3 regions of the Rothia sp. ND6WE1A genome follow, and region 3 is predicted to be linked to each of the others. Evidence: predicted binding sites of a transcription regulator. Region 3 holds the regulator's gene; each other region holds the start of a gene.
What was found. Region 3 encodes HrcA, which represses chaperone genes, less so after heat shock. Its sites were predicted from a motif close to TTNGCACTCGNNNNNNNCGAGTGCNAA; they were not measured.
Positions count from the first base shown of each region.

Region 1: groL (chaperonin GroEL) is a predicted target of HrcA. The motif match lies at 1,787-1,813, and genes of this name have one in related genera.
Region 2: groES (co-chaperone GroES) is a predicted target of HrcA. The motif match lies at 1,373-1,399, and genes of this name have one in related genera.

Region 1 covers NZ_LXTU01000027.1:33,254-36,532, reverse strand. The annotation lists gene A7E48_RS03025 (uracil-DNA glycosylase) at 1-672, opposite strand, end outside; gene A7E48_RS03030 (threonine/serine exporter ThrE family protein) at 1-14, shown strand, start outside; gene A7E48_RS03020 (DUF3263 domain-containing protein) at 723-1,010, shown strand; gene A7E48_RS03015 (LytR C-terminal domain-containing protein) at 1,061-1,687, shown strand; gene groL (chaperonin GroEL) at 1,973-3,279, shown strand, end outside.
Region 2 covers NZ_LXTU01000031.1:11,642-14,920, forward strand. The annotation lists gene groL (chaperonin GroEL) at 1-952, opposite strand, end outside; gene groES (co-chaperone GroES) at 986-1,282, opposite strand; gene A7E48_RS03360 (class I SAM-dependent methyltransferase) at 1,492-2,778, shown strand; gene A7E48_RS03365 (glutamate--cysteine ligase) at 2,903-3,279, shown strand, end outside.
Region 3 covers NZ_LXTU01000051.1:59,617-62,895, forward strand. The annotation lists gene A7E48_RS06530 (16S rRNA (uracil(1498)-N(3))-methyltransferase) at 1-139, opposite strand, end outside; gene dnaJ (molecular chaperone DnaJ) at 152-1,276, opposite strand; gene hrcA (heat-inducible transcriptional repressor HrcA) at 1,334-2,329, opposite strand; gene A7E48_RS06545 (DUF3097 family protein) at 2,447-3,279, shown strand, end outside.

The DNA of each region.
Region 1 (3,279 bases), on a different contig from region 3:
TAGCGCCCAATTAATAGGTTGCGCTCCCTGCTGTACCAATAACTCATTCACTTTAGAGAACGGACGAGAACCAAAGAACCCTCGCGAGGCGGAAAGTGGAGAAGGATGCGCCGACTCCACGCAAGGGTAGTTCGCTAGCATTTGCCGGCAATTACGAGCGTCGCGCCCCCACAATAGCCCAACCAGAGGTGTGCCGCGCTCAGCAAGAGCTTCGATGGCGCGGGTAGTGATTTTTTCCCAGCCCAGGTTACGGTGCGAGCCGGCTTTTCCAGCTTCTACCGAAAGAACGCGGTTCATCAACATGACACCCTGCTCGCTCCACGCCGAAAGATCGCCGTGGGCAGGAGGCGTAATTCCCAAATCAGCATGAAGTTCTTTATAGATATTTTGGAGCGAGCGAGGGAGCGGGCGTACTTCTGGATGCACGGAAAAAGAGAGCCCCATAGCGTGACCCGGAGTGGGGTAAGGATCCTGACCGATGATTAAAACCTTCACGTCGGCTAGCGGTGCTTGAAAAGCATTGAAAATATCTTGTGCAGGGGGTAGCGTGACCCGTTGCGCTAGATGTTCTTCGCGAAGAAAATTTCCCATAGCGCGAATATTGGATTCGACCGGAGCTAAAGCTTCTGCCCAGTCTGCTGCCATAATTTGATCGAGCGGTTGAGCGGGCATGGTTACTCCTTAGGGGCACATGAAAAATTAATCTGTTTTAAGATTAGGCTATGAATACTAACCGAGGGGAGGGTGCAGAGCATATGGAAGATCTTGGCGCGTCATTGAGCGATGAAAATCAAGCAGGGGCGGAACTGACTGACACCGAACGGTCCATCCTGGCGTTAGAGAAACGACGGTGGAAATACCCCGGTGCCAAAGAACAGGCTATTCTGGCAGAACTTAACCTGGGGCCTATTGCTTATTATCAGAAACTTAATGTACTCATTGATGACCCCCGCGCTATCCGTATCGAGCCCGCACTCACCCGCCGTCTGCGTGAGCACCGCGACTCCTAGACCTGCTGTGTACCCTAGAGAGTAGCAAGATTGACAACGAAAGATTCCCAGTGAACTCATACCCCCGTGACGAATTCGATGACGTTCCCGAAGACTCAGCCCGCCGTGGAGCCTACCGCGGGCAACAAATCGATCAATCCACTTCCCGTGGGGGAACGATTGCCATACTATGCGTGGGTATTTTAGGGCTTCTTCTCGGCGCTGTGATGTTCGTGGTGCAGCCGCGTACGCTTGCCCCCGATGCTCCCAATAACGTTTCGGCGGCAGTGAGCGACCCTGCCTCGGAGAGCTCCAACGAAAGCCAACAAACGCCTAAAGACCCTTCAGAAATAAACGTGAAAATCTATAACGCGGGCACCTATCCCGGTGCAGCTTCTGAAGTTGAACGCGAAATGAAAAAAGCTGGCTATAACGTCACGGCTACATCGAACTGGAAGGGCGAGAGCATCCCCTATTCCATGGTTTACTACGCCAACGGGTTCATTGCAGAAGCTAACACCGTGGCAGATGGTTTGGGTTTCTCTTACTTTGAGGAACAAAAGGACGCGCCTGCCGATATTTCGGTAGTTTTGGGACCAGATTTTGCTGGAATCCCCGAAGGAAGCTTTCAAGAAAATGTGGCTGCTCAGGAAACCGCCACGGCGTCGGCAACTGCAAGCGAGGCTCCGGCGCCCTAGTGCTGGGGAGGCAGGGGAAGCCCTGTGCGCTCACGGCGATTAAGCAGGGGTAGGGGCCGCGAATGTTTGCGCTCGCTCGCTTCAAGTGTCAAGATTGAATTAGCACTCGAGGAGTCTAACTGCTAAATCGTAGTGCTAGGTGTAGCAGTTTCCTTGGGAAATAATTTTGCTTTCAGTAGGTGAGGCGCAACTGGCTCGTGAAGAGCGCGAGTACGGGGCGTCGTCCGTCGCGGGCACCGCTGAGAGAGGTAAGAATTCTCTTAGTCCAGGAGGGATTAAGTAAAAATGGCAAAGCTTATTGCATTTGATGAAGAAGCACGCCGCGGTCTGGAAAAGGGTCTCAACACCCTTGCAGACGCCGTGAAGGTAACCCTTGGCCCTCGCGGTCGCAACGTTGTTTTGGAGAAGGCATGGGGCGCTCCCACCATCACCAACGACGGTGTATCTATCGCTAAGGAAATCGAACTCGAAGATCCTTACGAGAAGATTGGCGCAGAGCTCGTCAAGGAAGTTGCTAAGAAGACTGACGACGTCGCTGGCGACGGCACCACCACCGCAACTGTTTTGGCTCAGGCACTCGTTCGCGAGGGTCTGCGTAACGTGGCAGCTGGTGCTGATCCTCTTTCCCTCAAGCGCGGTATTGAAAAGGCTGTAGAGGCTGTTACCGCTGAGCTTCTTTCTTCCGCTAAGGAAGTTGAAACTGAAGAAGAGATCGCAGCAACCGCATCCATCTCCGCTGGCGATAAGGAAATCGGTAAGCTCATTGCTGAGGCAATGGAGAAGGTCGGTAAAGAAGGCGTGATTACCGTTGAGGAGTCCAACACCTTCGGTCTTGAACTCGAACTCACCGAGGGTATGCGCTTCGACAAGGGCTTTCTTTCCGGTTACTTCGTCACCGATCCTGACCGCCAGGAAGCAGTTCTTGAAGATCCCTACATCTTGATTGTGAACTCCAAGATTTCCAACGTGAAGGATCTTGTTCCTGTTCTTGAGAAGGTCATGCAGTCGGGCAAGCCCCTGTTGATTGTTGCTGAGGACATCGAGGGCGAAGCACTTGCACTGCTCGTGCTCAATAAGATGCGCGGTTCCATCAAGTCGGTTGCTGTAAAGGCTCCCGGCTTCGGTGACCGCCGCAAGGCTCAGATGGCTGATATCGCTATCCTCACCGGTGGCCAGGTTATTACCGAAGAAGTTGGTCTGTCTTTGGATCAGGCAACCATCGATTTGCTGGGTACCGCCCGCAAGGTTGTTGTGACTAAGGACGAAACCACCATCATCGAAGGTGCAGGCGATCAGGCTGCTATCGAGGGTCGTGTAGCTCAGATTCGCGGCGAAATCGCGAACTCTGATTCTGATTACGACCGTGAGAAGCTCCAGGAGCGTTTGGCTAAGCTGGCTGGCGGCGTCGCAGTTCTTAAGGCAGGTGCTGCAACTGAGGTTGAACTCAAGGAACGCAAGCACCGTATTGAGGACGCCGTTCGTAACGCAAAGGCAGCTGTTGAAGAGGGCATCGTAGCCGGCGGTGGCGTTGCTTTGATTCAGGCTGGTGTGAAGGCTCTTGATTCTCTCGAGCTGACCGGCGACGAGGCAAC
Region 2 (3,279 bases), on a different contig from region 3:
GGGCAGAGCCAAGCTGCTCCATGGTGACTGAATCTAGAGTGACGCCGAGTTCGTTAGTGATAACGGTGCCGCCGGTCAAGATGGCAAGGTCTTCGAAGATAGCCTTGCGACGATCGCCGAAACCGGGTGCCTTCAGCGCAACAACGTTGAGGTTGCCGCGCATTTTGTTGACGACCAAAGTAGAGAGAGCTTCGCCTTCTACGTCCTCAGCAATGATGGTCAGCGGTTTCTTCGCCTGAACAATCTTTTCCAGCACGGGCATAATCTCATGAACCGTGGAAATCTTGCCCTGGTAGAGCAGGATTGCGGTATCTTCGAGAACTGCCTCGGCACGCTCTGCGTCGGTAACGAAAGAAGGTGAGAGGTAACCCTTGTCGAACTGCATACCTTCGGTGATATCCAGCTCGATTTCGGTGGTGGAGCCATCTTCAATGGTGATGACGCCGTCCTGACCGACCTTAGAAAATGCCTCTGCGAGAAGCTCACCAATTTCAGGTGACTGGGCTGAGATAGCAGCCACGTGAGCTACTTCTTCGCCCTGAACTTCGCGCGCGTTATCGAGCAAGCGCTGCGAAACTGCCTGGGTAGCTAGCTCGATACCGCGTTTAACCTCGCCAGGCGCCGCACCTGCGGTAACGTTACGCAACCCTTCGGCAACCAATGCCTGAGCAAGCACGGTAGCGGTGGTGGTACCGTCACCGGCAACGTCGTTCGTCTTGGTCGCTACTTCCTTGGCAAGCTGTGCACCAAGGTTTTCGTAGGGGTCATCCAGCTCAATCTCGCGGGCAATGGAAACACCGTCGTTGGTAATGATGGGTGCGCCCCACTGCTTATCCAAAACCACGTTGCGGCCGCGAGGGCCCAGGGTGACCTTGACAGTGTCTGCAAGCTTATCCACACCGGCTTGGAGGCTCTTGCGAGCAGCATCGTTGAATTCTAGCTGTTTTGCCATGAACTCATCAGCTCCTTAGTTTGTGGGAATAATTTACTTGGAGATTACTGCGAGAACGTCGCGGGCAGAAAGAATCAGGTAGTCCTGACCTTCGAAGGAAACTTCGGTTCCGCCGTACTTGGAGAAGATAACGGTGTCACCTTCTGCTACATCTACGGGAAGGCGGTTGCCCTTGTCGTCTACGCGACCGGGGCCAACAGCTACGACCTTAGCTTCCTGGGGCTTTTCTTTAGCGGTATCGGGAATTACCAGACCTGACGCGGTGGTCTGCTCTGCCTGAACAATCTGAACTACTACGCGATCTTCAAGAGGCTTGATGGAAGACATTATTACTCCTTCATCGATGATGAAATCTTATGATGGGTGACCGTTTCCAGAGAGCTATCAAGGACGTCGTCGCGGTGCCGCCCTCGAAGGCGTTTAGCACTGTGAGCGGTCAAGTGCTAATACAAACTTTAGAACCGCTGGCGTTTCAGGGTCAAGAAAGCGCGCGCGTTTCGCGATGAGCGCACCGGATGTCTTCGCTAAGATGAGCAGTGATGTCTTTACTTTCTTCGCCTCCGGCGCTTGCACTATCTGCGCGAGAACTTGAAACCGTGGACCGATTCGTCCCTTACCTGCAGAAGGATGCTCTGGAATATGCCAGTGCTCTGCGAGCTGAAGGGTTTGGCCCTCCCTCCGTATCCGCCATTTTGAATCAAGCGAAGCTGCGCACGCAGGCACTCTCTAAATTTGGCGAAGCCGCTCAAAAAATGGTGTTGACCGAGCCTGGTTTCGAGCAAGCAACCCGTGCGTCAGTGGCGCGTTTGCATGCTCAGCGTTTCAAAGAAGCTGGCGTGGTGTCGGTTGCAGACTTAGGGTGTGGCATCGGAGCAGATTCTCTAGAATTTTCGCGCGCGGGCATGAGCGTGCTTGCGGTGGAGCTTGATGAAGCTACCGCCGCTATGACTGCCCATAATCTCTCCGACTACCCTCGTTCGATGGTGAAAGTGGGAAATGTTGAGCACCTCGATATATCTGAGCTAAAAGATAACGAAGGAAACCCCGTTCAAGGGCTCTGGCTAGATCCTGCCCGACGCACAGTGGAGCAGGGGCGAACCTCGTCTCGAATTTTCGACGCCGAAGCGTTCTCTCCTCCCCTATCGTTTGTGGTGAAACTGGCTCAAACCGGTATCCCCATGGGTGTGAAGATGGGGCCGGGAATCCCCCATCATGAAATTCCCGAGCAGTGCGAAGCCCAATGGATTAGCCACGGCGGCCAAGTGGTAGAAGTAGTTCTGTGGTTCAATGCGCTCGCCCGTAAGAACGTGCGCCGCAGTGCAACGTTGCTTTCCCCTCATCCACTGGAACCTGAAATACTCTTTGAAATCACCAGCGCTATCGATGACGTTGAGGTTCCCCCGGCGGATTCGGGCGAGATTGAAGGTTTCCTCTACGAACCCGACGGCGCTATTGTGCGTGCGCACCTGGTGAGTGAACTCGCGGATCAGCTCGGTGCACATTTGATAGACGAACACATTGCCTATCTCAGCGCCGACAAGGAGCTAGACTCCCCTGCCGTGAGCGGCTATAGAATTCTTGGCGAGATGCCTCTGCAAGAAAAAGTGTTGAAAAAATGGGTGCGCGAAGAAAACATCGGTACGCTTACCATCAAAAAACGCGGGGTAGATATTGTTCCTGAGCAACTACGTAAAAAGCTCCTGGGGCAGAGCAAGAAGAAAAAGGGTTCCGTTGAAGGCACTCTGATTGTCACGAGGCTAGGGGAAGGCACAGCATCTCGACGCTTGGCATTATCGGCCCAACCGCTGATGACTTTTACCGGATAAGAGCCTCCCTTTTCTAGCACCCTGAGAGACATCTCACTATGTGTACTCGTATGTAAAATCCACTTTTTCGCTGACCTATCATTAAAGTCAGACGCCTTACTTCTCATCGTTCAGGAGAACCTTAGTGATTTCATTCGCCAAATCGGCTCAATCAACCCTCGGTGTTGAGTGGGAATTAGCGCTCGTCGATAGCAAGAGCATGGAGCTCACCTCACGAGCGCAAGAAGTATTCGATTTGATAGAGGAACTTTCTCCTGAACTGCTAGATGCTTCCACCGGCCCGCATATTACCGGTGAATTTTTAGATAATACGGTGGAGCTCGTGACTGGTGTTTCCGCTAATGTTGCCGAAGCGGTCCACCAGTTAGAGAAAGCAAAAGAACAACTCATGGTCGCCACCGACCAGTTGGGTATTGAAATTTTTTCGGCGGGTACTCATCCCTTTTCTCGTTCTATTGACCAACCTATCGCCAATAAAGATCGCTATCAGAAGATGCTGGA
Region 3 (3,279 bases):
AGAGATCAATCTTTTCAGTCAGCTGAAGACGTTTAACATTTCGCGCATGGTGACCTTCGGTCCCCTGCACATCAACTACATCACCCACGGCGACGTCGTCTAGCTCCCCCTCCACAAGATAGAAAATAGGTGCAGACATTATAAAATCACCCTACTTATCGAAACGATCTTTGATACGAGAGAAGAATCCTTGCTTCTCAGAAATCGTCTCGCTCTGTTGCAAATCCTCCTGGCGTAGCTCCGCGAACTTCTCTAGCAATTCCTTTTCCTCACGGCTGAGGTCGGTAGGAGTGCGAACCTCAATATGCACATGCAAATCTCCCCGACCATTCTTGCGAAGATGCTGCACTCCGAGTTCCTTAAGGGTCAGCACATCGCCCGATTGCGCACCGGCTTTGATATCAAGCTTCTGCACACCGTCAAAAGTATCCAAAGAAATCGTGGTACCCAGCGCGGCTGCCGCCATCGAAATACCTACCCGAGCGTGAAGATCGTCGCCCTCGCGCATGAAAGTCGGATCCGGATTAATGCGGAGTTCGACATACAAATCCCCGTTAGGACCGCCGGCGGTGCCGGCCTCACCTTCACCGGAAAGACGAATACGAGCGCCACTATTGACACCTGCAGGAATCTTAACGGTCAGAGGCTTGCGCTCGCGGACACGCCCCTCACCGTAGCATTCCTGACACGGATGCTTAATGACGGTGCCAAACCCCTGACAGGAGGGGCACTCTACCGGCTGCACGACAGTTCCCAAGATGGACTGAACCTGACGCTGCATATAACCCTGCCCCTTACACATCTCGCAGGTTTCAGGGTGAGTGCCGGGTTCGCAACCGTCTCCCCCACAAACATCACATACTACGGCGGTGTCAACAGTAATTGGTTTGTTGATACCAAAAACTGCATCCTTCAAATCAATGCGCACGTTGATGAGCGCATCCTGCCCCTGGCGAGTTCTGGACGCAGGCCCTTGCGGCTGCTGGCTGAAGAAAGTTTCGAAAATATCTGAGAAACCTCCGAACCCGCCGAAGCCGCCACCACCAAAACCACCCTGAGCCTGACCATTTTCGTTACCTGTCTGGTCATAGATACGGCGTTTTTCAGGGTCAGATAGAACATCGTGCGCGTGCGACACACGCTTGAATTCCTCTGCGGCTTCAGGAGAAGGGTTGATATCGGGATGGAGCTTGCGCGCCATCTTGCGATAAGCTTTCTTGATTTCCTCCGGGCTTGCGTCCCTTGCCACGCCCAGGGTTTCATAGTGGTTGCTCAAAGAGTTACTGCTTTCTAATCGGCGTCAAAATTCTGATAAAAGTTTAGTGAGTGAAACTCATGTTCCCAAAATTCTTGAGAGATATTGAGCGACTCCCCGAACCGTTGCCATCGTCGATGAATAATCCATCCGGGTTGGCCCAATCACTCCAAGGTTCCTAGTGATTTCTGGTCCATAAGCTGAAGCAACAATAGAAGCCTCGCTCAAAGGCTGACTTTGTGTCTCGGCTCCGATTCGAACGGTTACTTCCTCTTCAGCCACCATCGCATTCAGCAATTGAAGCATAGTTACCTGTTCTTCCAGTGCCTCAAGAATCGGTGCAATACTTTGAGAAAAATCGTGGGTAGCATTGGCAAGATAAGAGGTGCCAGAGATGAGAAGCCGAGAATTTTGTTGAGCGAGTAACAAATCGTCTATACCAGCAAGAATACTTCGCAAGCTCATATTCGACAGTAATTCATTGTGCGCTACGATAGCTTTATGTGCTTCAAAGAAGCTTTTGCTTTTCACCAAAGAGTGTATTTTCTGCTGGGCATCCTCCGCTGATGCTAAGGGTTGCTTAAGTCCCATTATTTTTTGATGAACCTGCCCTGAATTATCAATCAAGATAACAGCCACGGTCAGCTCTGATGTTTCAATAATTTCTACATGCTGCACCGAATCACCAGTAGCAACGGGCAATTGCAATACAGCCACCTGATGGGTGAGCTGAGATAGCAGCCGCACCGTTTGCTCATAGACTTGATCCAAACTATCTGATGAGTCGAGAAAGCGATGAATCGCATTCTTTTCAGCGGGCTTTAGCGGCCTAGGTTTGGCTATTTCGTCAACAAAAAAACGATAACCTTTTGCCGTTGGAATACGTCCTGCACTTGAATGGGGCGCTTGAATAAGCCCTTGCTCCTCTAGCGCCATCATTTCATTACGCACCGTAGCGCTGGAAACACCTAGCTGATGTCGCTCCACCAGCGCTTTTGAACCTACAGGCTCACGTAAACTGACATAGTCTTCGATAATGGCTTGAAGAATTTGATGTTGACGTGTCAATGACAATCCTTTTCTCCATATCGAAATCTTAAAGTTGGCACTGTAATGCAAGAAATGCTAGTTCAACTCTAATACCTATGGTTTCTCTACCTCTCTTCGTACGCTCAAAGCAAAGGAGCACCGATGCCCAATAGATATGAATGGGGAGCGCAAGATCTTTCTGCCATGAACCAGCAATTTCAAAAACAGCAGCTGCGGGAGGTACCCGTCATGCCGGGGCTACTCCTTGAAGACGTTCAGAGCGGCTGGGTAGGCGTCGTCGTTTCCCTTGAAACAATCGGTGGGATGAGGGTCGTGGGACTGGAAGACGCACGAGGCAGAGTCAAATCCTTCCCCCTGGGCTTTGGTTTCCTACTCGAAGGTGAACCGGTTAAAGTCATCGCGCCGAAACGCGCACCTCAAAAAGCGGCTCGAATGGTGAGCCGTTCTGGCTCTCTCGCGGTGGAGGACGCACCAGCACAGGTGGCGCGGGCCTCCAGGCTATGGGTGGAAGGTATCCATGATGCCGAACTTATTGAAAAAATTTGGGGTCATGATCTGCGCGTCGAAGGTATTGTTGTTGAGCCCCTGCACGGCATAGACGATTTAGCGGAAAAGGTGGTAGCTTTCCAACCTTCAGCGCACCGCAAACTAGGTATTTTAGTAGATCATCTGGTGCCTGGAAGCAAGGAAAGCCGAATCTCTCAAGACACAATGCGCGTTAAAGGTGCCAGCGGCAATATCAAGATTGTGGGACATCCTTACATTGATGTGTGGCAGTCAGTAAAACCCTCCACGCTGGGCATCAAGCAGTGGCCAGTTGTTCCCCGGACGGAAGAATGGAAGGTTGGAATCCTCAAACGGTTTGGATGGCCCCATGAAGATCAAGCAGACATTGCTCATGGGTGGAAAAAGCTTCTCAGCAGGGTAAATAGTTACTCTGACCTTGAGCCTGAAATTCTAGGACCTGTCGAATC